Regions from separate parts of the Rhizobium sp. TBD182 genome, predicted to be linked through region 3. Evidence: predicted binding sites of a transcription regulator. Region 3 holds the regulator's gene; each other region holds the start of a gene.

Region 1 (9,775 bases), 1.1 Mb from region 3:
ATAGACATCCAGATCGAGATTCTCAAGCACGTTCCTGCCGTTGAAACCGACAGTCACACCCTCGACGGAAAGAACCGTCTCACGGCCGTCCTTTGCAGTTTTTGTCTCTTGCGGCTTCTGGTCCAAAGTTTCCAACGCGCCCTCCTTAAAAATCGATGGCTGCGTAGAAGATGGCAAAAAGGCCATCCACCAGAATGACGACGAAGATCGATTTGACCACCGACGACGTGACGTGTTTGCCGAGCGATTCCGCCGAACCGCCGACCTTCATACCCTCAACCGCCGCAACGATGCCGATGATCAGCGCCATGAACGGCGCCTTGATCATGCCGGCGGCGATGGTAGATTCCTCGACTGCGCCGTGCAGACGCGACAGAAACACTTCGAAGGTGATGCCGGAATAGAGAAGCGTGACGATGGCGGCGCCGAAAAGTGCGGCGAAATTGGCAAGGATGGTCAGAAGCGGCAGTGCGATTGTCAGCGCCACGAGACGCGGAAACACCAGGACGCCAACGGGGTTGAGACCGATCACCTTCAGCGCGTCGATTTCTTCGCGCATCTTCATCGAGCCGATTTCCGCCGTGATCGCACTGCCGGAGCGACCGGCGATCATGATTGCGGTCAGAAGCACGCCGATTTCTCGCAATTGCAGGATGCCGACGAGATCGACGACGAACACTTCCGCGCCGAAGTAACGCAGCTGGAAGGCGCCCTGCTGGGCGATGATGGCGCCGATCAAAAACGACATCAGCATGATGATCGGCACGGCGCGCACGCCCATATGGTCGATCTGGTTGACGATGGCCGCCGGCGATACGCCGCGTCCGCGCCCGAGCTTCATCTGCGCGCCGCGCACGGCGGAACCCAGAATATACATGCCCGCGAGGAAATCCGCACCATTCTGGACGACAGCTTGTCCGATCGGCGAGAAGAAGCGCTCGGCAAGTCCCACCTTGGCGGCAGGCTCGCCCTCCATCGCCGCTTTATCCGGCAATTGGCCGATCAGATCCTCGATTCGCTCGTTTCCGGTAAGCGTGACGGTAACGCCCTTCGCTTCCATATCTTCGCGCAATCGCCGGATGACCCAGGCGCCGGTCGTGTCGATTGCCTCCACCGAGGAAAGATCGATCTCCACCGGACCGGCAGGGCCGCTTTTCTCGATGTTTTCGAGGCTTGCAAAAATGCCGGAAAGATTGCTGTTGCGCCAGGAACCGCTCAAGGCATACCGCTGGCCGCCGCCGGAGACGGCGCCGTCTTCGGTGATTGCGGCCGGGTTCGCCTGTTGCCGTATATCCTGTTCTTGCATAATGCTCCGAGCGAGTGCAGCCGTCACGAGATTCTTAAAGGTTTCATAACGGTTTGGCCTTCGGCAAGCCACAGTGACAGCCGACAATTCGCGATAAATTTGGCGTCATGTGTCTTTTAACGCCTGTCAGGAAGTGAAAAAACATGCCCCGTTACCTTCAAGCCACAACAGAACGTTTCGCCGTTGCTGGCAGCTTCACTATTTCACGCGGCACTCGCACACATGCGGATGTCGTAACGTGCACCATCCGCGATGGTTCCTTTACCGGCAGAGGTGAATGTGTGCCCTACCCGCGTTATGGCGAAAGCATCGAAGGCGTTATCGCCGATATCGAAGCGATGGCTGAGCAGATTGCCGGCGGCCTGACACGGCATGAATTGCAGCAGGTGATGAAACCCGGCGCCGCCCGCAATGCAGTGGATTGCGCACTATGGGACCTCGAAGCCAAGATGAGTGGCAAAAGTGCTGCCGAACATAGTCTCGGACACGCGGCAAAACCGCTCGTTACCGCCTACACTATCTCGCTTGCCGATCCCGAGACCATGGCGGCGAAAACGGCGGAAAACGCTGGCCGCCCGCTGCTGAAGATCAAGACCGGAACGGCCGATGACGAGGCGCGCCTGCGGGCCGTGCGCACCGCAGCACCTGATGCGCGCATCATCATCGACGCCAATGAGGGCTGGAACGACGGTAATATCGAATATTATCTGAAACTCGCAGCGGAACTGAACATCGCGCTCATCGAACAGCCGCTTCCCGCCGGCAAGGACGCCATCCTGGCCCGCATCGACCACCCGGTCCCCATCTGCGCCGATGAAAGCGTGCATTCCACCAAGGACCTCGCCGACCTGCGCGACCGTTACGATGCGATCAACATCAAGCTGGACAAGACTGGCGGTCTCACGGAAGCACTTGTCATGAAGGCAGAGGCGGAGCGGCTAGGCTTCATCATCATGGTCGGCTGCATGCTCGGCACCTCGCTCGGCATGGCTCCCGCCGTTCTGGCCGCCCAGGGAGCCGCCTTCTCCGATCTCGACGGCCCGCTGATTCTCAGGCAGGACCGGCAGCCGGGCCTCGTTTACGAGGGTTCGCTGGTTTATCCGCCGCAGCCGGAGTTGTGGGGATAAGAGCCGTCGTTCGGGTTTCGTGTGAAAGCACTACGCCGCACATCGCAATAGTCTTTGCAGTATCACGTAAACTGTATGACCAGCCTTGCCTCACACTCGACGTCATCCTCGGGCTTGTCCCGAGGATCTATCCACGTCGCGCGAAATCAATCGGTTGCAGATCCTTGGGACAAGCCCAAGGATAACGACAGAGAGCTGAAACATCCCGCGCTTAGGGATCGCCCTGCCTGTTGAACCAACCCAATCAGGCCGCGTGCTTGCCAATCAGACCTGGAATATCCACCGGCTCCATCTCGTCCGATGTCTGCGAAGGGACATCGCTCGTCTGCATCCAGGTGATCAGCTCGAAAGTGCCATCGGCATTTTCGGCAATCGCCGTGCAGCTTTCCACCCAGTCGCCGGTGTTGATGTAGCGGATGCCGTCCATGTCTTCCATCACGGCGTGGTGGATATGGCCACAGATCACACCATCCACATTGTTGCGGCGCGCCTCGTCGGCCACTACGCGCTGGAACTCGCCGATGAAGTTGACGGCGTGTTTGACCTGCAATTTCGCCCAGGCCGAGAACGACCAGTAAGGCAGGCCGATGCGGCGGCGCACCGCAGCAAGGACGATGTTGATCGCAATCGCCGCGTCATAGGCCCAGTCACCGAGATAGGCGAGAAGGCGGGCATTGCGCACCACCACATCGAACTCGTCGCCATGGATGATGAGATATTTCTTGCCGTCTGCCGCCTCGTGGATCATGCGCTCGGCCACTTCGATACCGCCGAAATGCATGCCCGGAAACTCGCGCAGAAATTCATCGTGGTTGCCGGGAATGTAAACGATACGTGTTCCCTTGCGGGCCTTGCGCAACAACTTCTGCACCACGTCGTTGCAGCCCTGCGGCCAGTACCAGCTGCGGCGCAGGCGCCAGCCGTCGATGATGTCACCGACCAGGATGATCGTATCGGCCTCGTGATGTTTCAGGAAGTCGAGCAAAAAATCCGTCTTGGCCGCCTTGGAACCGAGATGGACATCCGAAATGAAAAGCGTTCTGAACTGTCTGGTTTCAATTTGACCGGCCACGGATTTAATCCCCTTGTTCGGTTGCGTCCCTGCGGCTTTCTTCCCTCTCAGAACCAGACTCGTGTTGCAGCAACATGACAATGGCCGGTTTTTGTATGGAATATGACTGATGGCATCACGAAAACGCGAATAAGCCATGCCCGCATTTGCATAAGGGGGCGGCAAATAACGGCTGTACCACGGGAAAGTTTGTTGTATTCAGAGGGCCGGAATTGAACCAGACATGACGGTGGAAGACATGACCTCTCACGATAAGAACAACACGCCCGCCAACACGGCAAAGGCCGACATCGAGGAACAGGCGCTCTTTTTCCACCGCTACCCGCGCCCCGGCAAGCTGGAAATCCAGGCCACCAAGCCCCTTGGCAACCAGCGCGATCTGGCGCTTGCCTACTCGCCGGGTGTCGCCGCCCCCTGCCTCGCCATCCATGAAAATCCGGAAATGGCGGCGGAATATACCGCCCGCGCCAATCTCGTTGCAGTGATTTCCAACGGTACGGCAGTGCTTGGCCTTGGCAATATCGGCCCGCTTGCGTCGAAGCCGGTCATGGAGGGCAAGGCCGTCCTCTTCAAGAAATTCGCCGGCATCGACGTTTTCGATATCGAGATCGATGCGCCCGGCATCAACGACATGGTCTCCACCATCGCAGCGCTGGAACCCACCTTCGGCGGCATCAACCTTGAAGACATCAAGGCGCCCGAATGTTTCGAGGTGGAGCGTCAGCTGCGCGAGAAGATGAACATCCCGGTCTTCCACGACGATCAGCACGGCACGGCGATCATCGTCGCCGCCGCCGTCACCAACGCGCTGGAACTGGCTGGAAAATCGCTTTCGAGCGTCAAGATCGTTGCGTCAGGCGCCGGTGCGGCAGCCCTTGCCTGCCTCAACCTGCTTGTCGCCATGGGCGCAAAGAAAGAAAACATCTGGGTCCACGATATCGAGGGCCTCGTTTATGACGGCCGCAACTCGCTGATGGACGAGTGGAAGGAAGTTTACGCGCAAAAGACCGACAAGCGGGTTCTGGCCGACTCGATCGACGGCGCCGATGTCTTCCTCGGTCTTTCGGCGGCAGGCGTGCTGAAGCCGGAACTTCTGGAGCGCATGGCGGAAAATCCGCTGATCCTGGCACTTGCCAACCCCAATCCGGAAATCATGCCGGAAGTGGCCCGTGCTGCCCGCCCGGATGCGATGATCTGCACCGGCCGTTCGGATTTCCCGAACCAGGTCAACAACGTGCTGTGCTTCCCCTATATCTTCCGCGGCGCGCTGGATTGCGGCGCAACCACGATCAACGAGGAAATGAAGATGGCCGCCGTGCAGGCCATTGCCGAGCTTGCCCGCGAAGAAGTCTCGGAAGTCGCCGCCAAGGCCTATAGCGGCGAAACGCCGATCTTCGGCCCGAACTACCTCATTCCCTCGCCTTTCGATCCGCGTCTCATCCTGCGCATCGCGCCGGCCGTTGCCCGTGCTGCCGCCGCAAGCGGCGTCGCCGCCCGGCCGATCAGCGATTTCGAAGCCTATCTCGACCAGCTGAACCGCTTCGTCTGGCGTTCCGGCTTCATCATGAAACCGGTCTTCAACGCCGCCAAGGTTGCCGAAAAGAAGCGCATCATCTTTGCTGAAGGCGAAGACGAGCGCGTGCTGCGCGCCGCACAGGTGCTTCTGGAAGAAGGCACCGGCATCCCGATCCTCATCGGTCGCCCGCAGATCATCGAAACGCGCCTGAAGCGCTTCGGCCTGCGTATCCGCCCGAATACCGATTTTGCGGTGGTCAATCCCGAAGACGATCCGCGTTACCGCGACTACGTCGATGATTATTTCGCCCTGGTCGGCCGCGCTGGCATCAACCCGGAGGCGGCCCGCACCATCGTGCGCACCAACTCCACGGTCATCGGCGCGCTGTCGGTGAAGCGTGGTGAGGCGGATGCGCTGATCTGCGGTCTGGAAGGCCGTTACGACCGGCACCTGCGCGACGTGAACCAGATCATCGGCAAGCAGGAAAGCGTTCGCTCTTTCGCAGGCCTCAGCCTGCTCATCACCCAGCAGGGCGCGCTGTTCCTCACCGACACCTTCGTCAACAACGATCCGACCTCCGAAGAAGTGGCTGAAATGGCCATTCTCGCGGCAAAGGAAATCCGCCGCTTCGGCATCACGCCGAAGATCGCGCTCGCCAGCCACTCCAATTTCGGGTCGCGCGATTCGGAAAGCGCCCGCAAGATGCGCCGCGCCCTGAAGATCGTGCAGGCAGCGGCACCCGAACTGGAAGTGGACGGCGAAATGCAGGGCGGCTCGGCACTTTCGGAAGCGCTGCGCAAGCGCGCCATGCCCAACAGCGTGCTGACCGGCGAAGCAAACCTGCTGGTCTTCCCGAACCTCGATGCCGCAAACATCACGCTCGGCGTCACCCGCACGCTGACGGAGGGCCTGCATGTCGGCCCCATCCTGCTTGGCACGGCACTTCCCGCCCATATCCTGTCGCCCAGCGTCACCTCGCGCGGCGTTGTCAACATGGCGGCCTTTGCCGTCGTGCAGGCATCGCACCCTTCGGTGTGATGAAGGCGCATTAACGCAGTTTTGAACATGCTGTTGCCGCATTGCGGCAACAGCTTATGTTATCTTCCTGAAACAAGGATTTCCCGAAGCATAACACCCTCGCCACCGGCCGGGGACATCGAACGGATCGCACCATTGACCCGGCGCCGCAGCATTATCGGCCTACTGCTTCCCCTTGTTTTCATCGCCCCGGCCGCTGCTTTCGCGGATCAGGTCTGCGATACGCTTTATGCGCAGCTGCGCGAACCGCCGCGTGTCATCGGCAACACAGCCGAGGTGCGGCGTTACGCCAATGCGCTCACCCGCCAGAACATCGAGATCCGCAGGATCAGGAACGATCTGCGCCGTTACGGCTGTTCATCCGCAAGCGTCACCGTTTATGGCAGCCCGAATGCCGAACTCTGCGCGGAAATCAGCGACGCGATGGCGGATGCGCAGAGCGAACGCGATGCCATCATCCGTGACCGCGACGATGCCATGGCGGCCCAGGGCAGCGATGATGGCGACATCAGACGCCAGCGCATTCTCGCCGCCCTTGACGCCAATGGCTGCAGCGCCATTCCGGAAACGGAAGCGCGCCAGCCGACGGCACCCGATGTGACACGTTACCCCGACGCCTTCGGCGAACAGAGCAATCCGCCGGGACAGGCAGAGCTTTCGCCCTACCCCAATGCCGCTGCTGAAGGCGGACTCAGGACGCTGTGCGTGCGCACCTGCGACGGCTCGTTTTTCCCCATCGCTTCCAATGCCTCGCCGCTCGATTTCCGTGCGCAGGCCGAACAATGCCAGAAAATGTGTCCGGGTACGCAGACGGAGCTTTATTTCCACTCCATGACGGAGCAGGAAACGGCTGACATGGTCTCGGCTGAAACAGGAAAGCCCTACAAGGACCTGCCGACCGCCTTTGCTTATCGAAATGCCTCAACGAAAGCCCCAGGCTGCGCCTGCAACATGGCCGCCTATCACGAGGAGATGAAGCAGCAGGAGGCTGCGCGGCCGGAAGCTGAGAAACCCTATTCCAGCATCACGACCATTCCATCACCGCAAGGTGACACCCCCAAAAAACCAACCGAACTGCAGCAGGCCGCAAAGCCGCCGGAACAACCGGTTCCGGAACGCGACTATGACCCGAACAACAGCAGGGTCCGCGTCATCGGCCCTAAATTCCTGCCCGACCAGACAGGCCGGATCGACCTGAAGAACCCGGCGCTGAAGGGCATTCAGCCGCAGCAATAGCTCCCATCAGGCACACGGTATGGAGTTGGCAACGCTCTGTCTCACTCACAAGACGGTCGCGTGTTCTCTTTACCGCCCGCCCCAGCGATTGCGAAACACCAGCTCGTCCAGCGGCACGCGCTGGCGCCACCCCTTCACCGCCAGTTCCGGCTCGGTATAAAGTGTATCGACGCGGCCGAGGCATAGCCAGGCGACGATCTCGATGTGGTCGGGAATCTCCAGAATGGTGCGAATGTCGCTATCGTGGAAAATGCTGACCCAGCCGACGCCGATGCCTTCGGCGCGCGCTGCAAGCCAGAGGTTCTGGATGGCGCAGACGGTGGAATAGACATCGGTGCGCGGATTGTGGGTACGGCCCAGCACCACCTTGCCGCCACGCGTCGGATCGCAGGTGACGCAGATGCTGAGCGGCGCCTTGCGGATGCCCTCAAGCTTGAGGCTGCGGTAAAGCGCCTGCTGCTCCCCCTCGAACATCGCCGCCGCCTCGCCATTGGCGCGGCTGAAGGCAACCCAGGTTGCCTGCCTGACCGCACCGTCAGTGACGAGCGTGAAATTCCACGGCTGCATGAAACCGACTGATGGCGCGGAATGCGCCGCCTTCAGCAAGCGCTCGACCACATCTTCCGGCAATGGATCCGGAAGGAACTGGTCGCGCACATCACGGCGGGTTTCGATGGCACGGTAGATCGCCTCTCGCTCCCCCTCGGAAAACGGGTAGGCGGGCGAAAGCGCGTGATCGAATGCATTGGCGTCAAGCGAACTGGTCGCGAGTGGATCGGTCGGCATCGTCTATCCCCAACAATGCTGGCGCGCCGCCACGAAAACCGGCTCCGGTTTTCACCTGCACGACGCGCTGCTGCAACAACCTGCCGCCGTCCACGCGGTCTGGTCTATCCTGTCAGGCCGGTCTTCTGACTCGGCTTCATCCGCCCACTTTCGCCTTCCCGAATGGATTCAGTGGCATCAAGAAAAAGGGCATCCGCCTCACAGCGCTGGGCACGTTCCGGTCTTGCACCGGATTCCCGATTCTCCCGCCCTAAAGGGCAGGCACCTGACGAAGAAGCTTATGAGCAACAAAGATTGCAAATACAAGTATCTTGCGCAGCGATGCGGCAATGTGACCGTGGCCACCTCACCGGCGTATTGCGGCCTTCAGCCGCCGCGCAGACGCGCGCCAGCTGAAGCACCCCTACCGCCTCACCCAACGGGAAAATACCGCACATAAGCGAACTCATCCCCGTCCGGTGACCAGTTGGGCGAATTCATCGTTCCCTGCCCGCCGAAAAGGTCAAACAGCGTTTCGGCATTGCCACCATCCATATCCATCAGCCGCACGCGCACGTTAAGGTCGCGCGGATGGTCGAAGACATCGGCGTCGTAGGAGACGAAGACGACTTTGTCACCGCTGGGAGACGGATGCGGGAACCAGTCGCCATAGACGCTGTCGGTGATACGCTCGACGGCCGAGCCATCCACCCGCACGCGCCAGATCTGCATCTGGCCGGTGCGGCTGGAGTTGAAATAGATCCATTCTCCATCCGGCGAATAATCCGGCCCGTCATTGCGGCCCTCACCATGGGTAAGGCGTGTCTCAACGCCGCTGTCTATGTCCATGGAATAAATATCGAAAACCTGATCGCGAATGCCGCAATAGGCGAAACCTTTCCCGTCCGGCGACCAGCCGTGCCAGTAGGAGGGAAGGTTCTTAGTCATCAGACGCGGCGTTCCGCCCGTCGAAGGCAGCAGATAGATGGCACTCTTGCCTAACTCCACCTTGTCGGAAATGGCATAAAGCGAACCATCAGGCGAAATGCCGTGGTCATTGTTGCAGATTGTCGCAAAGCCAGTATCGACCTTGTCCGGCGAAGGGTCGCCGGCAAGTGACAGGCGATAAAGCAGACCGTCGCAGTTCAGAAGCAGATATTTCCCGTCCGGCGACCAGTTCGGAGCCTCGAACAGCTCCGGCGTCTGCCAGACCACCCGCATCTGCCGAGTGCGGATGTTGAAGATTTCGATGGAACTGCGCATGCTGCCTCCCGGGCCTGTCGATCGTCTGGCGTGGAGCGTTGAATGGCACAAACATTCCGTTTGCATCCGCCACCGCCGTGATTATGATCCTATTGCCGCAGGCACCGCCCTGCAAATTCAAATAGGAAAAAACAGCAGCGTTCCGGCACCGCCCGCACCCCTGCCCGTTTCTTCCAGATCCGAGGTTCCGCGATGAACACCATCGCCGATCACGGCATCCGCTTCGGTCGGATCGCCGCAATGCTTCCTGTCAAGAATATCGAAAAGGCCCATGACTTTTATGTCCGTGTGCTGGGCTTCGAAAAGACCTTCGAAAACGGCAACCCTGTCGGTTTCATGATCCTGAAACAAGGTAATGCCGAGTTGCACCTGACATTGCAGTCGACGCACAAACCGGCCCCCTTCAATGTGGCGCATATGCTGGTCAGCGACGCCGACGCGTTGCACGCGCT
Region 2 (9,775 bases), 1.3 Mb from region 3:
CAAGCGCTATTAAATTGAAATCCATAAACATCGAGCCTTGAACTCGATTGTCGAAGGAGAATTAAGCCCATGGGCTTTGCGATCATGACCATGACCGGCGCTGCTGCCTCGCGCGTTAAAGCAATCGTCGAGAATTCCGGCCCGGACGCCAAGGGTGTGCGCGTCGGCATCAAGAAGGGCGGCTGCGCGGGCATGGAATATACCATCGACCTCGTGACGGAAGCGGATGCGAAGGACGATCTGGTCGAATTCGATGGAGCCAAGGTGTGGGTTCAGCCCTCCGCCGTGCTCTATCTGCTCGGCACCCAGATGGATTTTGAAGTGACCAAGATGCGCTCCGGCTTCACCTTCAACAACCCGAACCAGACGTCCGCTTGCGGCTGCGGTGAGTCGGTGGAACTGAAGCCTGCCGATCTGGCGGCGCTGGCGAAGCAGCGCGAGGCTGAAGCCAGCGTTTGATTGGCTGCGCCATTTTTCCGATCAGCGGGATGTTTGCTGTTTCAGCGTATCGATAAAATCCGCCAGCGGATGAATCGATGGCGTCGTTGTCAAAAGCGGCTCGAGAGCTGCTGCAATCTTCCCGCAATCCTCCTCGGCAAGTGGTCGAAGGCTGGAGCTGACTTTGTTGTAGTCGGGCGTTCCGCGTGACGCGAGGGAGCGATTGATCACAAACAGTTCCGTTTGCCCGTCAATTCGTTCCACGAAGAGCGCAAGCGAACCGCCGTCTGCGGCAGCGGCGCTATCCGATACCGATTTGAACATCGAAACTCTCCGTAAATCATGAACCTTTTCCGTTGAGGCCGTTGCAGCCTCGACGGCTCGTCTCACTCGTGCCGCAGCGCCTCGATCGGGCTCAAACTCGCTGCCCGCCGCGCCGGGAAATAGCCGAAAATCACGCCGATGGCAGCCGAGAAGGCGAAGGCGAGGAAGATGATCGACGGGCTGGTGACGAAGGGCACGTTGAGGAAGCTGACGACGCCGTAGGCAAGGCCAAGGCCCGTTAATATGCCGACGGTGCCGCCCAGGGCAGAGAGCATGACGGCTTCCACCAGAAACTGCGTCAGTACCTGTTTTTCCAGTGCACCGATGGCGAGGCGAATGCCGATCTCGCGGGTGCGCTCGGTTACCGAAACCAGCATGATGTTCATGATGCCGATGCCGCCGACCAGCAGGCTGACGGCTGCAACCGCACCCAGGAGCCCGGTGAGCAGCGTCGTCGTGCCGGTCATGGCCGAGGCGATCTGCGTCATGTCGTTGACGGTGAAATCATCCTCGCGGCCAATGTTGATGCGCCGCCGCTCGCGCAGCAGGTTCTGCAGGTCGCTTTGCACCTTGGCGGTGGAAACGCCGTCCTGCGCGGAGACCATGATCGAGGAAATGGTGGTGGTGCCGCCGATGCGCCGCTGGTGGATTTTGAGCGGCATGATGATCGTGTCATCCTGATCGTCGCCGAGGCCGGATTGGCCTTTTCGGGCGAGAACACCGATGACGGGGCAGGAGATGTTGCTGACGCGGATCGTCTGGCCGACAGGGTTTTCAGCGCCAAATAGTTCCTGCCGCACCGTTTCGCCGATGATGCAGCCTATCTGCCCTCCGCGATCTTCGGCCGGCTGGAAGTCACGGCCCAGCGCAAGCGTCCAGTCCTGTGCCACAAGATAATCATTGGTGGTGCCGATGACGCTTGTCTGGTGGTTCTTGCCGCCGAAAATGACCGTTGCGGCGGAGCTGCGGTTTTGCGGAGCAACGGCGCGCAGGCCGCTGATCTGGTTGCGGATCGCCTCAACATCGCGATCATCGAAACGTTTGGCTTCCGTGCTGGCGCGGCCGGGCCCGAACTGGCCGGGGCGCACGAACAGCATGTTGGTGCCGAGCCGCGACAATTCCGATTTCACCTGTTCGGTCGTGCCGTTGCCGATGGTTACCATGGCGATCACGGCGGCAACACCGATGACGACGCCGAGCACGGTGAGGAAGGAGCGGAGCAGGTTGCGGCTGATGGCGCGCAGCGCAAGACGCGACGTTTCAAAGAACATCGGAAGTCTCCTTGTTTTCCGCTGCGCTGTCGGAGGCGAGATGGCCGTCCACGAAACGCAGGAGGCGTCCCGCATGGGCAGCGATATCCTCTTCATGCGTGACCATGACGACCGTAATGCCCTTGTCGCGGTTGAGCGTGGTGATCAGCTCCATGATCTCGGCGCTGGTTTTGGTGTCGAGGTTGCCTGTGGGTTCGTCGGCGAGAAGCAGAGCGGGGCGGGTGACGATGGCCCGTGCAATGGCCACACGCTGCTGCTGACCGCCGGAAAGCTCCTGCGTCGTGTGGTGCTCGCGGCCCTTCAGACCCACCTGTGCCAGCGCCTCCATGGCGCGCGCGCGCCGTTCCGAGGCTTTCATGCCCCGGTACACGAGCGGCAGCTCGACATTTTCCACCGCCGAGGTTCGCGACAGGAGGTTGAAGCCCTGAAACACGAAACCCAGCATGTGGCGGCGCAGCAGCGTCAGATGTTCATTGTCGAAACCGCTGGTCGGCACGCCCTGAAACAGATATTCGCCCGATGTCGGCACATCCAGGCAGCCGATGATGTTCATCGAGGTGGATTTGCCGGAGCCGGATGGCCCCATGATGGCGACGAATTCCTTCTCGTGGATCGACAGGCTGACGCCGTCAAGCGCGCGGATCGTCGCTTCGCCCCGGCCATATTGCTTGACGACATCGCGGAATTCTATGAGCGGCGGCTGTTGCATGCGGTTTTCCTCCGTCAGCCGGCGTTGCGGGCTGAGGCGTCGGTAATCACCAGGTCGTCGGCCTTCAACTCGCCCGATTTTACCACGGTATGCTGGCCATCGGTGGAGCCGGTTTCGATCGAAACCGAGACGGGTGTGTTGTTACGCAGCACCCACACCGTTCTTTTGCCTGTCGCGGCCGGACCGGCATCGCGGTTCTGCGACCGGCCCATGCGGGGAGGGCGGAACAGGCTCATCAAGCCACCGCCACGGGAGGCGGATTCGCGCGGCGGCGTATATCGGAGCGCGGAATTCGGCACCAGCAGCGTATTCTTGATCTCCTCAACGACGATATTGGCGGTTGCCGTCATGCCGGGGCGCAGCAGCAATTCCTCATTGTCCACCGTCAATATGCCCTTGTAGGTCACTACGTTAGACACGGTCTCGGAGGCGAAACGCACGGTTTCTATTTCAGCCGGGAAGCTACGGTCGGGATAGGCATCGACGTTGAAGGTGGCCTTCTGCCCGGTTTCAACCTTGCCGACATCCGCCTCATCCACCGACACCTGCAATTCCATATGGCGCAGATCGCCAGCAATGGTGAACAGCACGGGAGCGTTGAGCGAGGAGGCGACGGTGGCGCCGGGATCGACACTGCGGGTGAGGATGACACCATCGATGGGCGAGACGATCTTCGCCTTGCCGAGATTGACCTCGGCCAGTCGCAAATCCGCTTCCGCCGAAAGCACGGTCGCCTCGTTGACCTGTAGCGTGGCGCTGGCGGCATCGTGGTTGAACTGCGCGGCATCCAGATCCTGCTGGCTGGAGACCCGGCTCTGGACGAGGGACCGCAGACGCTCCATCGATGTTTTTGCCGAACCGAGATCGGCGCGCGCCTTCAGCACATTGGCCTTGGCGGAGGCAAGCTTGGCGCGGGCGCTCTGCACGTCGGCCTCCAGCTTGTTGGTGTCCAGTTCCGCCAGAATATCGCCTGATTTGACCGGGCTGTTATAGGTAACGTTGACCTTGCGAATGGTGCCGGACAATTCGCTCGATATGTCGACCTGATCGGTCGGCTGGACTGAGCCGGTGGAGGTTACGATGACGGAAAGGTCGCCCTGTCTCGCCGCTTCCGTGGTGTAGGTATAGGCGACGCCTGCGGCACGCGACTGGTAATAATAACCAAGGCCCCCGCCGATCAGCACCACGGCTGCTGCGGCATAGAGATAGCGGCGCGACTTCTTCTTTCTACCTGACCTGCTGGTACCCAGAATGTCCCGCAGATCGGGCTGGCTGTTTTCCGTGTCGCGGCCATTGGTGTTGGCGTCATTCATCTTCGTCACCCGCAAAATTCAAAATACCACAGAGGATTGTTTCCAACCCCTGTTTCCGGTCCGTCTGTCGCTGTTTGTATTCCTCTGATTGTGGGAAGTGACATAGCTTGCCCAAAGGGGGAAGTGAAAACTTGGTAATATTTATGATAGCTCTGGTCTGCTAGAGATAAATCCGAAAAGGCCGATGTCATTGATGTGGCGCCGGTTTCAGCAGCGACATGCAGGACGATGATATAATGAACGACAATGTGGTGAAGTTCCGCAAACCGGTGCCCCCGAAAAAGCCGCGCCAGCCGCTTGGGCCAAAATCGAAAAAAGCCCTGACGATCGCCGCCATCATCGCTTTTTTCGCCGCCGCCTGGGGGTATTTTACGCTGTTCGGGCAGGGGTGACGCTCTGAACGCCGTATTGGGTATAGACGCCGCATGGACTGTTACCCAGCCAAGCGGGGTCGCCTTGGTCATCAACGATGGAACAGGCTGGACGCTGCGTGCCGCCGCATCTTCCTACGTTGGCTTCCTTGCCTGTGGAACCGATATCCCGGTTCTCGCTGATCGCCCCAGGGGATCAGTTGCCGAAGCATCGGCGCTTCTGGCGGCCGCAGAAGCCCTTACGGGATGCAAGATCGATCTCGTTACGATTGATATGCCGCTCTCGCATCAACCGATTACTGCCCGCCGTGCTTCGGACAATCTGGTGTCTTCCGCCTATGGTTCCCGGCAATGCGGCACCCACACCCCAAATGCAATCAGGCCCGGCAAGGTCAGTGATGACCTCAAAATGGGGTTTGAACTTGCGGGATATCCGTTATTAACCAGGGAAATCAGCAGTCCCGGTCTGCTCGAAGTCTACCCGCACCCTGCGCTTGTTGAACTGACCAACGCCGCGAAACGGCTTCCGTATAAGCAGGGAAAAGTCGGCAGCTACTGGCGGTCGGATACGTCCGCAGACCGTCGCGCCAAACTCCTCGAGGTCTGGTCGTTCATCATCGCACATCTGGATCGACGGATAGGTGGGGTTGCCGATGCACTCATCATCCCTGCGACGAACGCAAAGGGATGGGAGATGAAGGTTTTTGAGGACAAGATGGATGCCGTCGTGTGCGCCTGGGTCGGGATTTGTGCTTTGGAGAGTGAGGCAGTGCCGTATGGCGACGACATTTCCGCGATCTGGATCCCGAAAGCGGCAGTTTAGATGGAGATGGCGACCCCTGCAGGATTCGAACCTGCGACATTCGACTTAGAAGGTCGACGCTCTATCCAGCTGAGCTAAGGGGCCGTCGTGCCGGACTATTGTTGCTCCGGCTGAAAATCGTTCAGTGCGTCTTCTTCAATGCGTCCAGGGCTGGGTGCGGTTGAAGCGGAAATTATCCGTGTAGGATACAACCTTGCGGGTTGCTTCCTTTGGCTGGATGACGCGGTATTCGATGCCCTTGCGCTGCGCATAGGCTTCGGCCTGTTCCTGCGTCTCGAATGTCAGCTTTACCTGCTGCTTCATGTCGGATGTCGAGGTGTATCCCATGATCGGATCGATCTTGCGCGGGACCTCAGCGTCGAATTCCAGAACCCAGACATTGGTTTTCGCCTTGCCGGATTGCATGGCGGTCTTTGCAGGGCGGTAAATCTTCGCAGACATGTCGAAACTGCTCCGGTTGGGCGGTGGGGCATGCGCCCCGGATTACTATTCACGTACCTGAATAGAATAACCAAATCGTGTCAGGAACGCTGAATTTGAAATGGACCGACTCCATGTGAGAGTCAAGACGATTATCCCTTGCGACCTCTTCACGGTCCCACCGCGTTGCATGAGTTTTCAATAATCGAGACAATGGGCTCAACAAAGATGAATTTCCCTGTTGCGGACTGCGGGTGAACCGTGTATTCCCCAGCCATCGCCTCGGCGGAGTGTAGCGCAGTCTGGTAGCGCATCTGGTTTGGGACCAGAGGGTCGGGAGTTCGAATCTCTCCACTCCGACCATTTAAAGCGAAACATTCGCTTGTAGGTATAACCCCTTCAAATAATAGCTTCCGTTCAGTCCGCTGAAGGTCCGGCCAATGTGCTTTCGGCCGTGCCGATCGTCATGACATTGCCGCGCCATGCAACCGCGCTGCCGATCCAGCTGCGTACCCAGACGAATGGCATGATGACATCCCGCGCGACCATTGCCGGAAGGGTATAGAGGGATACCGGCCACCGGTTGAGAGCTGCGAGCGCCAGTTCCGGGCCGTACATGACGGCGAGTATGGCAATCGCGGTGACGGCAAGGTTCACATCCGCGGCAACGGCGGCAGCGAGCGCGAAGAGGAGCGGGGGAAGCGCGCCGGTGAGGATTTCCGGGGCGAAATATTGCGGGAAGGTGACGCGCCGCAGCCGCGCCCAGCGGGTCTGCCGCGACCAGATCTCACCGGCATGGCGCTGTCCGAGCGGCTGCTCGAATGGGGCCGACACCAGATGTACCTTGCGACCGGCATTTCTGACCAGCTTCGTGGAAGCGGCATCTTCGGCGATTTCGGCGGCGAGCGCGCGGATGCCGCCGCGCTCTTCCAGGAACGGCTTGTTCCACAACATCGATTTGCCCTGCGCGAAGCCCATGCCGATGGCTTCCGCCGCATATTGCCAGCGGCCTTGCGAGCCGTTGAGGAAGGCGCATTCCACATGTGCCCAGAAGCCATCCGGCCGGGAGCCGAGCGGTGGCGAGCAGACCAGTCCGCTATCCGGCCGCCAGGCCGACATCATGGTTTCGATATAGGATTGCGGCATCAAGACATTGGAATCGGCCAGAATGACCCATTCGTGCCGGGCAGCACGCCAGCCCTTGACGCAATTGTTGAGTTTGGGATTGGCGCTGATGCGATCATCGCCGATGAGCAATTGCGCTGAAACTGCGGGGAAGGCCGCGCTTGCCTTGCGCACTTCCTCGATCACGGGATCGAACTCGTCGGCGACGCAGAACAGCAGCTCATAGTCCGGCCAGTTGAGCTGGAAGGCGCGCGACAGCGTCAGCGGCGTGAAAGTTTCGATGCCGCGCAGCGGCACCACCAGCGATACCGGCGGTTTCTGCCGGACAAGTGCGTTGTCCGTATCGCGTCTTTTCAGCCGCCAGCCTGCCAGAACGACGCCGAGAAGATTGAAGGCGAGGAGCAGAATTGCGCAAAGGGCAAAAACAGTTTCCATGTTGGCCAGTTCCACTCCCAAGCTTTCAGCGGTTTACCCGCCAACCGATTCCATGGAATTCGTCATTGCGGATTATAACGTTTGCATGACAGTTACATGTCATGTTCCGCAGGCAGGATCCGACTTCGGTCGTTCATGCACCTCTGGCGCACGGGTCGATGCCGCGTTTGTTACCGAGAAAGCGTGAACGGTTTTTGCAGGCTACCTGTTCGCTAGGGGAGACGGTTGTTTGCCTGGTTGAATGCCATAACGACGAAGCGGGCGTGTCGCGCTATCAGGAATAGTCACGTCGAAACAGCGATTGTAAGAACGAAATCTATCCGAGTATTCACTGCCGGTGCATGAGGAAAATTGAGACGGTGTATCTCACAGCAACCTCCCGATCCCTGTGCGCCCGGCCATTTGAATAGGACGAAGTTCAGGCTTCAATCAAACGGGCGATCCACGCAGGTGGATTGCCCGTTGTTTTGACCCCTGGAGCCATGTTGATGAACGCAGATCGACTTGTCGCCCATCCGGTTGTCATCACCGTAAGTGACTGATATTTAGTCGAAAATATTCACAAAGCCTTCCGCGTGACGAGCTAGTGGATGTTCAGAATATGCGCGTGGCTGCTTGCGACCAGAAACGATTCCCGCGCTTTTTCGATGTCGCATTTTCCGGCGATAGCATCGAGACAGTTCCTGCGTGCGTCCTCATATTCCGGTCCGTGTTCGTCCGGCCAGCGGTACATCAGCATGTCCAGCGCCACCAAAGGGCTGTAGATTTCCACCGCTGCGGATAGCGGCAGGTGGATCGCCACCGGCTTCATCCACGAGGCGTGGTGACACGGCTCCGTTTTGTTAATCAGCATGTCATTCTCCTCCCTGTTTCATGCGCCTTGACGGCAGATTTCACTCCCATGCGCGAAATGCTCACCTCACGAAATGGTTCCCGATCACCTAAAATGTGATCGGGCAGGGGGTTCCAATTTGCCAAGATGAATGGAAGATGAACGAATTGATGAACCGGAGATGAACAAAACCGTGATTCGGGCGTTGTAATAGCCAAGAAGGAGAACGCACATGTTCAATTTGTCAGGCATTCAGGAAAGCTTCTTTGGAGACCGCATGGCGGGTGTGTGCGAGGCCATCACCTCTGCACTGGCTTTCGAAAACGGTCTCGAGAAGTCGCGGATTTCCGCAACCGTCGAAAATGACGTTATCTATCTTGAAGGGACGGCGGATTCGGTCGAGGCAATCGACATTGCCATCAATCTTGCCGCATCTATTTCCAATTGCCGGATTTTGAGCCATATCGAGCCGGTCTACTGAGATCTTGCCGGCCGGGCGAAACATCGTCCGGCCTTTTCAGACGCAGTAACGCGGCAATGTCATTTCCGGTTGCCGATTTGTGCACTGCGAACCACATCGCCCGGTTTGATGCCGTAGCGTTTGGCAGTGCCGCCATTCAGTTCAAGCACGAATTTGACCGACCCACGGGAGCTGATGATCGCTTCTGAGTGTGGCACGGCGTTCTCGTGGATATGGGTTATGCGCCCGTCCCGGGCGATGAACAGCATGTCGAGCGGAATGAGAGTATTCCTCATCCACATGGCTACATCCCGCTCCTTGCCGAAATCGAACAGCATACCGCTTCCAAGTGGCATGGACTTGCGAAACATAAGGCCCTGTTCGCGCTGTGCGTTGTCCAGCGCCAGTTCCGCAACAAATTCGTGGGTTTCTCCGGAGGCGGTCTCTATCGTCAGTGGTTCGGATTGAAACGTCTGCTGTTGTTGAGCCTGTGCTGCGCTTGAGAGCGTGAAAAAAAGAAGCGCCAGAACGGCGCTCTTCATCAAGTGGCGAAACACAGCGGCCATCAGTGCGACATCCCGATCGGGGCCGGGTTGTCGGGGTGGATTTCCGCCGCCATCAAACCCTTGTCGCCATCGCCGAAGCGCACCAGCACCACCTGGCCCGGACGCAGTTCCGTGAGGCCGAAACGGCGCAGCGTCTCCATATGCACGAAAATATCTTCAGTGCCTTCGCCGCGCGTCAAGAAGCCGAAACCCTTGGTGCGGTTGAACCACTTGACGATTGCACGCTCAAGCCCGCTTGACGGCGTAACCTGCACATGGGTGCGCACCGGCGGCAGCTGCGACGGGTGAACGGCGGTGGACTGATCCATCGACAGGATGCGGAAGGCCTGAAAGCCGCGGTCACGCCGCTGGATGAGGGCAACGATGCGCGTACCCTCGAGAATGGTCTGATACCCATCGCGGCGCAGGCAGGAGACATGCAGCAGCACGTCCTGCATGCCGTTGTCAGGCACGATAAAGCCGAAACCCTTGGCAACGTCGAACCATTTCACCGCGCCGGTGATTTCGGTCAGGTCCACGGCATCGGCCGAAAGGTCCTCGACATCGACTATCGTTTTCGATGACATCCTATCAGCCATATCCTGCCAACCCCTCGATTACGCGCCACACACCGGTCAACTGATTCCTGTGTACCAGATTAACATCTTGGTAACGGTTCCACGCAAGCCCTAGTTTTTGATTTGCGTGG
Region 3 (9,775 bases):
CAATCCGGACGACCAGCGCACGCAGGACTACATCATGGGCCGCTTCGGCTGATCCCCGGCCGGTGCTTTATCGTAACCGTACAAGACTGGTGCCTCTGCCGTGCCCCGCTGTTGGGCACGCGCATGCAGGCCAAGCCGGAGGAATAGACCATGACACAGACAACGACCCATTCGCATATCCTGTCTGCCTATGACGACGAACTGAAGTTTCTGACGCGCCGCATCGCCGAAATGGGCGGTCTTGCCGAGCAGATGTGCGGTGACGCCGTGCGCGCACTCGTCAATTCCGATGCTGCGCTTGCGCAGAAAGTCATTTCGGACGATACCATTCTCGACCATGCTGAGCGCGAAATTGGCGACAAGGCGATTGTAACCATCGCCAAGCGTCAGCCGATGGCGGCAGACCTTCGCGAGATCATCGGCACCCTGCGTATCGCAGCCGATCTCGAACGCGTCGGCGATCTTGGCAAGAACACGGCCAAGCGCGTTATCGCTGTCGCCGGCACCGGCGTTCCGCGCAAGCTCGCCCGCGGCATCGAGCATCTGTCCGACCTGGCGCTGGTGCAGCTCAAGGAAGTCCTCGACGTCTATTCCACGCGTTCCGCCGAAAAGGCCAATGCGATCCGTGAACGCGACGAGGAAATCGATGCCATGTACACGTCGCTCTTCCGGGAGCTTCTGACCTACATGATGGAAGACCCGCGCAACATCACCACCTGCACGCATCTTCTGTTCTGCGCCAAGAACATCGAGCGTATCGGCGATCATGCGACGAATATCGCAGAGACGATCTATTACATGACCACCGGCAGCCAGCCGGAGGGCGAGCGTCCGAAGGACGACAGTTCCAACACGCTTGGTTCGGTGACCGAGTAACAGACAAGCAGAAGCTTGCGGAGTTCAGCATATGGTGCCCAAGATTGCAGTTGTGGAAGACGAGGAAGCGTTGAGCGTCCTGCTTCGTTACAATCTCGAGGCTGAGGGATACGACGTCGACACGATACCCCGTGGCGATGAGGCGGAAATCAGGCTGCAGGAGCGCATTCCGGATCTTCTCATCCTGGACTGGATGTTGCCCGGTGTCTCCGGTATCGAACTGTGCCGGCGCTTGAGAATGCGGCCGGAAACAGAACGCCTGCCCATCATCATGCTGACGGCGCGTGGCGAAGAGAGCGAACGGGTTCGCGGTCTCGCTACGGGCGCTGACGATTATGTCGTCAAGCCGTTCTCGACGCCGGAACTCATGGCCCGGGTCAAGGCCATGTTGCGTCGGGCCCGTCCCGAGGTTCTGTCGTCGGTGCTCAAATGCGGCGATATCGAACTGGACCGCGAGACCCATCGCGTTCACCGCAAAAGCCGCGAAGTGCGCCTCGGCCCGACGGAATTCCGCTTGCTGGAATTCCTGATGACGTCGCCGGGTCGGGTGTTTTCCCGCTCGCAATTGCTGGATGGCGTCTGGGGTCACGATATCTATGTCGACGAGCGCACTGTCGATGTGCATGTCGGACGTCTGCGCAAGGCCCTGAATTTCTCGCACATGCAGGATGTCATCCGCACGGTGCGTGGTGCGGGATATTCGATGGAAGCCTGAGCGAAGCGGAACCAGATAGTTTCGCTGGCGAAGTAGTGCACCAAAAAATCAGGAAGCCCGAAATCTGAAACGATTTCGGGCTTTTTCTATATGAGTATCCGCCAAACTCGATGCCATTGTCCGTTTTGACCGGAGAAGATCGGCAGCGCGTTGAAATCCGGATTGAGGGGTCACGCCCAATAGTAAGGGGAAAGGGTGCGGCCTGCCATCAAGCCGCCCAGAAAGCCGCTTTATTTTTGTCATAAAAAAACGGGCCCGAAGGCCCGTAATTTTTGAGTGCTGAATGCGTGCCGCAACACTCAAGCCTTGCGGCGCTCGCTCACCGGCTGGTAGGCGAGTTTCGCATGGAACTTGCAATAGGGCGAAGATTCCAGCGCTTCACAACCGCAGAAATGGAAGTCGTCCTTCAGCGGATCGCCAACCGGCCATTTGCAGGTGCGCTCGGTCAGTTCCGTCAGCGTCAGGCGACGGGAAATCGGCGTGACAACGTTCTTGGAAGGAACGTAATCGAGAACCTGCGCGGTCTCGATATCGATCTCCTCGTGCAGCGCCGTTGCCGCGTTCGAACGGGTGAGGATGCGCGCCGGTGCCGCGTTGACGCGACCTGCGAAAGTCGTCGCACGCGATGCAGGGGCAGCGGTGCGCTTCGGCGCGGAGCGTGCCGAAGTCACTGGACCGCCAGCCTTGACGCGTCCCGGCAGATTGAGACGATGGACCTTGCCTATCACGGCATTACGGCTGACGCCGCCCAGCTGCGCTGCAATCTGGCTGGCGCTAAGGCCCTCGGACCACAATTTCTTGAGCTTTTCGACTCGTTCGTCTGTCCAGTTCATGCCGCTTCTCCGCTTGTCGCGTGTATTTTCGGCAGAATCCCTCTCCGTCTCGCGCGCATGCCGCAAGCGTGGTTTCCGCCTGATTTTCGGTGACTAGTTCCGCCGCAATGCAGTCTAGTAATTAGCGATTAACCTAGTGCCAGCCCGACTCCGTGGCAAGAGTCGCGGGAATCATCTGGAATCGATTTTCCGGTTTTCCCCAACTTGCTGGCGTATTGAGTCTGAAAGGCAACACCTTGGGGCTGGCCCGCCGCCGCATACTAGTGCTTGAGAAGCCCGGGAAACGCTGACTTTTGTTGACATCGGCAAACGAAGTGACAATAGTGCCCCTGCCGCCGCAAGGCGGCATTTTGATTTTCAGGCGAGGGATAACCCCGCAAGCCTATTGACAACAGTTTGACAGCGCATCTGCGCAAGGAGTGATACAGCCATGGCCGAAGCCGGCGCGCCATTGTTTGATACGTTTTCAAGAGCCCCCCTGCGCTTCGAGCGCGGTGAGGGTGTATGGCTGTTCACGGAAAGCGGCGAGCGATATCTGGATTTTGCGGCCGGTGTTGCTGTCAACTCGCTGGGCCACGCCCATCCTCACCTCGTTGATGCGATCAAGACGCAGGCCGAGAAGGTCTGGCACGTCTCGAACCTTTATGAAGTACCGGGACAGGAAAAACTCGCCAGGCGCCTGACGGAAGCGACTTTCGCGGACAAGGTATTCTTCACAAATTCAGGCGCGGAAGCCCTGGAATGCGCCATCAAGACCGCCCGCCGTTATCACTATACCAAGGGCCATCCGGAGAAGTTCCGCATCGTGTCCTTCGAAGGCGCTTTCCATGGCCGTACACTGGCGACGATCGCCGCGGGTGGCCAGCAGAAATACCTCGAAGGTTTCGGTCCCAAGGTCGAAGGTTTCGATCAGGTTCCGTTCGGTGATGTCGATGCCCTCAAGGCCGTCATCACGGCTGAGACTGCAGCACTTCTGATCGAGCCCATCCAGGGCGAGGGCGGCATTCGCTCGCCCAGCAAGGAATTCCTGCAAATCCTGCGCGGATTGTGCGACGAGCACGGCCTGCTGCTGATTTTCGATGAGGTCCAGACGGGTGTCGGCCGCACAGGCAAGCTGTTTGCTTATGAACATACCGGTGTTGCGCCCGATATCATGGCGGTCGCCAAGGGTATCGGTGGCGGTTTCCCGCTCGGCGCATGCCTTGCCACGGCAGATGCCGCTTCCGGCATGACGGCGGGCGTACATGGCACCACCTACGGCGGCAACCCGCTGGCCATGGCAGTCGGCAATGCCGTGCTTGACGTCGTTCTCTCCGAAGGTTTTCTCGAGAAGGTCCGTGACGTCGCGCTGGTCTTCCGGCAGGGTCTGGCCTCGCTCAAGGACCGTTATCCTGACGTGATCGAGGAAATTCGCGGCGAAGGTCTGCTTCTGGGCATCAAGGCGAAGATTCCTTCGGGCGAATTGTTGCAGGCCATGCGCGCAGAGCATCTGCTTGGCGTGCCTGCGGGCGACAATGTCATCCGTCTTCTGCCGCCGCTCGTCACCACGGCGGAAGAGGCCCGTGAGGGTCTTGCACGTATCGACGCGGCTGCCGCTTCCCTGACGGTTGCGAAACAGGCAAAAAGCGCCTGAAAAAATCAAGAGCGGGCCTCTCTTCAGGGGCTCGCAAGCATGGGACAGATTAGAATGGGTTCACCAAAACATTTTCTGGACCTCTCGGCCGTCGGGTCGGAGGATCTGCGGACAATTCTTGATGATGCGCGCACGCGCAAGATTGCCACCAAAACCGGCACGGCGGAAAAGCCGCTTGCCGGCAAGATGCTGGCAATGATTTTCGAAAAACCGTCCACACGCACCCGCGTCTCCTTCGATGTCGGCATGCGCCAACTCGGCGGTGAGACCCTTTTCCTGTCGGGCACGGAAATGCAGCTGGGCCGCGCGGAAACGATTGGCGATACGGCCAAGGTGCTGTCGCGCTATGTCGATGCCATCATGATCCGCACCACGGATCACTCGCGTCTGCTCGAGCTTGCCGAACACGCAACCGTGCCTGTTATCAATGGCCTGACGGACGACACGCATCCCTGCCAGATCATGGCGGATATATTGACGTTCGAGGAACATCGCGGCCCGGTCAAGGGCAAGACCATTGCCTGGACGGGTGACGGCAATAATGTGCTGCATTCGTTCGTGGAAGGCTCCGCCCGTTTCGGTTACCGCATGGCGATGGCAGTCCCGATGGGTTCGGAACCGCACGACAAGTTCCTGAACTGGGCACGCAACAATGGTGGCGAAATCTCGCTGTACCACGATGCCGACAAGGCAGTGGCGGGCGCTGATTGCGTCGTCACCGATACCTGGGTGTCCATGAACCAGGAACACAAGGCGCGCGGCCACAATATCTTCCAGCCTTATCAGGTCAATGAAGCGCTGATGGCGAAGGCCAACAAGGAAGCGCTGTTCATGCACTGCCTGCCGGCGCATCGCGGCGAGGAAGTAACGGATGCAGTGATCGACGGGCCGCAATCGGTGGTCTTCGACGAGGCGGAAAACCGGCTCCATGCGCAGAAGTCCATTATTGCATGGTGCATGGGCGTCATCTGACCGCTATCGGCCGGGTGCTTGAACTCGGCGATGCACATTCCCATCTGTGGGGCTTCGAAGACGCTCGTCGGCTTTTCGCTGGCGGGCCACCTCACGGTTTGCACGATTTTCCCCGGAGGCGGTTTCGCTTCCCGGATCTCTGTGCGACAAGCTGAAAAAGTACATTTTAAAAGCCGGACTTTTGGACGGTAGCGGCGCAACGGCTGCGCCAGGGAGTTATGACATGGCAGATGTAACGGTTGAACTGGACAATCTCGATTTAGCTGGCGACGACAAGGTTGTGCCCTTTCAGGTCGAAGGTCTGGACGTGCGCGGTCGCGCCGTACAGGTCGGGCCGCTGTTGAATGCCATCCTCGAACGTCACGAATATCCCGAGATTGTCGCCCGCCTGCTCGCGGAAGCAACGGTTCTGACGGCGCTGATCGGCACATCCCTGAAATTTTCCGGCAAGCTTACTGTGCAGACCAAGGGCGACGGCCCGGTTGACCTTCTGGTGGCGGATTTCACCGCGCCCGAGAGCATGCGTGCTTATGCCCGTTTCGATGAGGAGCGGCTGGCGGAAGCTGTTGCTGCGGGGCAAACCTCGCCCGAACAACTGCTCGGAACCGGCATTCTGGCCTTCACCATCGATCAGGGCGTCGGCATGCAGCCTTATCAGGGCATCGTGCCGCTGGACGGTTCTTCGCTGGAAGAAATCGCCGGGGTTTATTTCCGTCAATCGGAACAGCTTCCCACCCGCGTGCGCCTCGGCGTTGCCCAGTTCTTCGACCGTGACGGCGAAGGCAAGCCGCGCCATAGCTGGCGTGCAGGCGGCGTGATTGCCCAGTTCCTGCCGCAGGCGCCCGAGCGTTTGCGCATGCGCGATCTCCATGGCGGTGACGGCGACGAGGGCGATTATGAAGTGGCGGAGGACGATGCCTGGACAGAGGCAGTGTCGCTGCTGAATACGGTGGATACCGACGAGCTGACCGATCCGCAGGTGCCAGTGGAGCGTCTGCTTTACAGGCTTTTCCACGAGAGCGGCGTGCGCATCTACGATCCGCAGGTCATTTTCGACCGTTGCAGCTGTTCACGGGACAAGATTAAGGGTGTGCTGTCCGGTTTCACCGCTGAAGAGATCAAGGCGAGTGAGGAAGACGGTGCGATTGCCGTGACGTGCGAGTTCTGCTCCACGACCTATCGTTACGATGTCAGCGAGTTTGAAAACGTCTGACGAGGAGAGCCGCGCTTGTGAATGGCGCGGCTTTTTTGTCAGTTCAGCACCCGCAACAGGCCGGGTGAATCCAGTGAAAAGGCGGGGATGGTGACGTTGAACACCTCGCCTTTGTCCGTTTCCATTTCATAGTGGCCAAACATAAGGCCTGACGGCGTATCCAGCGGGCAGCCGGATGAATATTCGTAACTGTCGCCGGGGTTCAGATGCGGTTTTTCGCCGACGACACCCGGCCCGTAGACCTCATCCACCTGTCCGTTCTGGTCGGTGATGTGCCAATAGCGGTTGACGAGTGTTATCGGAACATCGGAATTGTTCGAGATCACGACTTTATAGCCCCAGACGTAACGATCGTCATCCGGGTCGGACTGCTCCTCGAGATAATACGGATCGACCGTTACCTCGATATCCCTTGTCAGAGCACGATACATACGCGCCACACCTCGATATTTTCCCTGCTGCCATCATCCTACACTACAGGTTCTGGCTATCGTCAAGAAAATGAATGACTTGACGACCACGCGCATCTTCTGTTGCGCCGTTTTTTCACCGTTAGGGATAACGGTAAAGGTAAATATTGGTTGCCAGACGCGGGCTTTCACCCACGCGGGATGTGTGCCATGGCCCGACGGGAAGTCGGGCCATGGCGGTATGTCGACTGAATCCTTAAACTGAAACGGCCGCAAGACCCTTCGCCAGATCTTCCAGCAGATCGTCCGTATCTTCGATACCGCAGGAAAGACGCAAGGTCCCGCCGGAAATACCGAGTTCGGCACGCGCCTCGTCGGTCAGGTTCTTGTGCGTCGTGGTGCCAGGGTGGGTAATGAGGCTCTTGGCATCGCCGAGATTGTTGGAAATCTTCACTATATCAAGCGCGTTCTGCAGTGCGAATGCCGCTTCCTTGCCACCCTTCAGTTCGAAAGCCACGAGCGTCGAGCCGCCCGACATCTGCCGCGCGATGATGTCTGCCTGCGGATGGTCGGCGCGGCCCGGATAGATCACTTTGGCAACCTTGCCGCTGTCGGCGAGGCAATCGGCGATCTTCGAGGCATTGGCCGTCTGCTGCTTGACACGCAGCGGCAGGGTTTCGATGCCCTTGAGCAGCGTCCAGGCATTGAACGGCGACATGGCTGGGCCGGTGTGGCGGAAATAGTCCTGCAGCTCTTCCTCAATCCACTTCTTGTCGGAAAGGATCACGCCGCCAAGGCAACGGCCCTGACCGTCAATATGCTTCGTCGCCGAATAAACGACGATATGGGCGCCGAGTTCGAGTGGCTTCTGGAAAAGCGGTGTGGCGAAAACATTGTCGACAACCACTTTCGCGCCGATCTGGTTGGCGAGCTTCGCCACACCGGCAATATCCACCACTTCGAGCGTCGGGTTGGTCGGGCTTTCGAGGAAAAACAGCTTGGTGTTCGGCTGGATCGCCTTTTCCCAATTGTTGAGATCGCGTCCGTCGATCAGCGTGCACTCGATGCCGTATTTGGGTGCAAGCGTTTCTACCACCCAACGGCAGGAGCCAAAAAGCGCGCGGGCAGCAACGATGTGATCGCCGGCACGCAGCTGGCACATGATGGCGGCGGTAACGGCGGCCATGCCGGAGGCAAGCGCACGGGCGTCTTCCGCACCTTCCAGCAGGCACATGCGCTTTTCGAACATGTCATTGGTCGGGCTTGCATAGCGGGCATAGATGAAGCCATCCGTTTCGCCCTTGAAGCGCGCTTCGGCGGCTTCGGAGTTTTCGTAAACGAAACCCTGGGTCAGATAGATCGCTTCCGACGTTTCACCATAGGGTGAGCGTAGCGTACCACCGTGAACGAGCTGGGTTGCCGGGCGCCATTTATTGCTCATGTGATCACCTCAAAACAAAAAAACCGGTCGCAAAAGCAGACCGGTTCCTAGCACCCGGTCTTTTTAGCCACTTGTTTAACGTGGCTGCAAGCCGACCGGCCAAATCACCACGGGATAAGCTTGCCATACTGCCGTTACCGGCTTGCGTCAATGCTTTCCTTTTGGTTTTGTCGCCGTAAAAAGGAATGATGATCATGACCAGAACCACGGGCATTTTGGCGGATGGCGCGATCAGGGCGCTGTTTGCGGGCGGCAAGCTGAAAAGCGAGGCTGATCTCGATGTCGATCAGGTGCAACCCGCGAGCCTCGATCTGCGACTGGGCTCCAAAGCCTATCGCGTGCGCGCCAGTTTCATGCCCGGCCCCGGAACCCGAGTCATCGACAAGCTCAACCGCTTCAGCCTGCACGAGGTCGATCTGAGCGAGGGGGCGGTGCTGGAAACCGGTTGCGTCTACATCGTGCCCTTGATGGAGAGCCTGGAGCTGCCGGCGGATATGTCGGCTTCGGCCAATCCGAAAAGCTCGACGGGGCGTCTTGATATCTTCACCCGCGTCATGACCGACAATGCGCAGGAATTCGACAAGATACCTGCGGGCTATGCCGGCCCGCTCTATCTGGAAATCAGCCCGCGCACCTTCCCGGTCGTCGTGCGCCGTGGCTCGCGCCTCTCGCAAATCCGTTTCCGCATCGGCCACTCGTTGCTCAACGAAGCCGAGCTTCTGAAATTGCACGAGACGGAGATGCTTGTCGCCAGCGAAACCCCTAATGTGACCGGCGGCGGCATCGCGCTTTCCATCGACCTTAAGGGTTTTGGCGAAAAAGGGCTGATCGGCTATCGCGGCAAGCATCACACGGCGGTGGTAGATGTCGACAAAAAGGCTCAGCACGATGTTCTCGATTTCTGGGAACCTCTATACGCCCGCGGCCGTGCCGAACTGATCCTCGATCCGGATGAGTTCTATATTCTCGTTTCGCGTGAAGCGGTGCATGTACCGCCACTTTATGCGGCCGAAATGACACCCTTCGATCCCTTGGTGGGCGAGTTCCGCGTGCATTATGCGGGCTTCTTCGATCCAGGCTTCGGCCATGCGCAGGCGGGCGGCACGGGCAGCCGCGCCGTTCTCGAGGTGCGCAGCCACGAGGTGCCCTTCATCCTCGAACACGGCCAGATCGTCGGCCGGCTGGTTTACGAGCACATGTTGCAAAAACCTGATGGCCTCTACGGCAGCGGCCTTGGCTCCAACTATCAGGCACAGGGCCTGAAGCTCTCCAAGCATTTCCGCGCGGAGTAATGATCCTGTCGGGTGCTTGACACCCGATAAGAACTGTCCGATGTCTTGTGCGCGGCGCGGGTGTAGCTCAATGGTAGAGCAGCAGCTTCCCAAGCTGAATACGAGGGTTCGATTCCCTTCACCCGCTCCATATTTTCAAGGCAATCCAAACAACTTCCTGGCCGGTCAAAAGCGCGCATGTCACCGCCATCGCTGCGGCAAACGTGCGACTATGCGATTTAGCTTGACTACAATTAAATTGCACGTAATAGTTGATGCGGTCGTAACATTATTGGGGGAGTGTTATGAGTCGCAAGCTTCTTTCGGAATTTCTTGGCACTTTCTGGCTCGTGTTCGGAGGTTGCGGCAGTGCGGTTTTTGCCGCTGCTTTTCCTGAACTCGGCATTGGCT

Evidence for each region. Region 3 encodes PhoB, which activates phosphate uptake and scavenging genes when phosphate is short. Its sites were predicted from a motif close to TGTCATNNANCTGTCAT; they were not measured.
Region 1: T18_RS01420 (UDP-2,3-diacylglucosamine diphosphatase) is a predicted target of PhoB. The motif match lies at 3,569-3,585, and genes of this name have one in related genera.
Region 2: T18_RS00625 (ceramide glucosyltransferase) is a predicted target of PhoB. The motif match lies at 7,315-7,331, and genes of this name have one in related genera.

Annotation. Positions count from the first base shown of each region.
Region 1 covers NZ_BDLN01000001.1:263,965-273,739, reverse strand. The annotation lists gene T18_RS01440 (ABC transporter ATP-binding protein) at 1-135, opposite strand, end outside; gene T18_RS01435 (ABC transporter permease) at 146-1,306, opposite strand; gene dgcA (N-acetyl-D-Glu racemase DgcA) at 1,450-2,433, shown strand; gene T18_RS01420 (UDP-2,3-diacylglucosamine diphosphatase) at 2,678-3,514, opposite strand; gene T18_RS01415 (NADP-dependent malic enzyme) at 3,744-6,059, shown strand; gene T18_RS01410 (DUF2865 domain-containing protein) at 6,195-7,295, shown strand; gene bluB (5,6-dimethylbenzimidazole synthase) at 7,365-8,081, opposite strand; cobalamin riboswitch at 8,179-8,365, opposite strand; gene T18_RS01400 (TolB family protein) at 8,493-9,323, opposite strand; gene T18_RS01395 (VOC family protein) at 9,516-9,775, shown strand, end outside.
Region 2 covers NZ_BDLN01000001.1:105,329-115,103, forward strand. The annotation lists gene sufA (Fe-S cluster assembly scaffold SufA) at 70-459, shown strand; gene T18_RS00580 (hypothetical protein) at 481-762, opposite strand; gene T18_RS00585 (ABC transporter permease) at 825-2,033, opposite strand; gene T18_RS00590 (ABC transporter ATP-binding protein) at 2,023-2,742, opposite strand; gene T18_RS00595 (efflux RND transporter periplasmic adaptor subunit) at 2,757-4,055, opposite strand; gene T18_RS00600 (hypothetical protein) at 4,292-4,447, shown strand; gene T18_RS00605 (DUF429 domain-containing protein) at 4,512-5,249, shown strand; tRNA gene T18_RS00610 (tRNA-Arg) at 5,257-5,333, opposite strand; gene T18_RS00615 (ETC complex I subunit) at 5,385-5,690, opposite strand; tRNA gene T18_RS00620 (tRNA-Pro) at 5,956-6,032, shown strand; gene T18_RS00625 (ceramide glucosyltransferase) at 6,087-7,229, opposite strand; gene T18_RS00635 (DUF982 domain-containing protein) at 7,813-8,082, opposite strand; gene T18_RS00640 (BON domain-containing protein) at 8,294-8,542, shown strand; gene T18_RS00645 (DUF192 domain-containing protein) at 8,602-9,087, opposite strand; gene T18_RS00650 (cold-shock protein) at 9,087-9,665, opposite strand.
Region 3 covers NZ_BDLN01000001.1:1,401,608-1,411,382, reverse strand. The annotation lists gene pstB (phosphate ABC transporter ATP-binding protein PstB) at 1-52, shown strand, start outside; gene phoU (phosphate signaling complex protein PhoU) at 151-876, shown strand; gene phoB (phosphate regulon transcriptional regulator PhoB) at 908-1,591, shown strand; gene T18_RS07070 (GcrA family cell cycle regulator) at 1,891-2,424, opposite strand; gene T18_RS07065 (aspartate aminotransferase family protein) at 2,855-4,057, shown strand; gene argF (ornithine carbamoyltransferase) at 4,112-5,029, shown strand; gene T18_RS07055 (Hsp33 family molecular chaperone) at 5,253-6,242, shown strand; gene apaG (Co2+/Mg2+ efflux protein ApaG) at 6,281-6,673, opposite strand; gene T18_RS07045 (O-succinylhomoserine sulfhydrylase) at 6,909-8,093, opposite strand; SAM riboswitch at 8,136-8,214, opposite strand; gene T18_RS07040 (2'-deoxycytidine 5'-triphosphate deaminase) at 8,288-9,385, shown strand; tRNA gene T18_RS07035 (tRNA-Gly) at 9,442-9,515, shown strand; gene aqpZ (aquaporin Z) at 9,670-9,775, shown strand, end outside.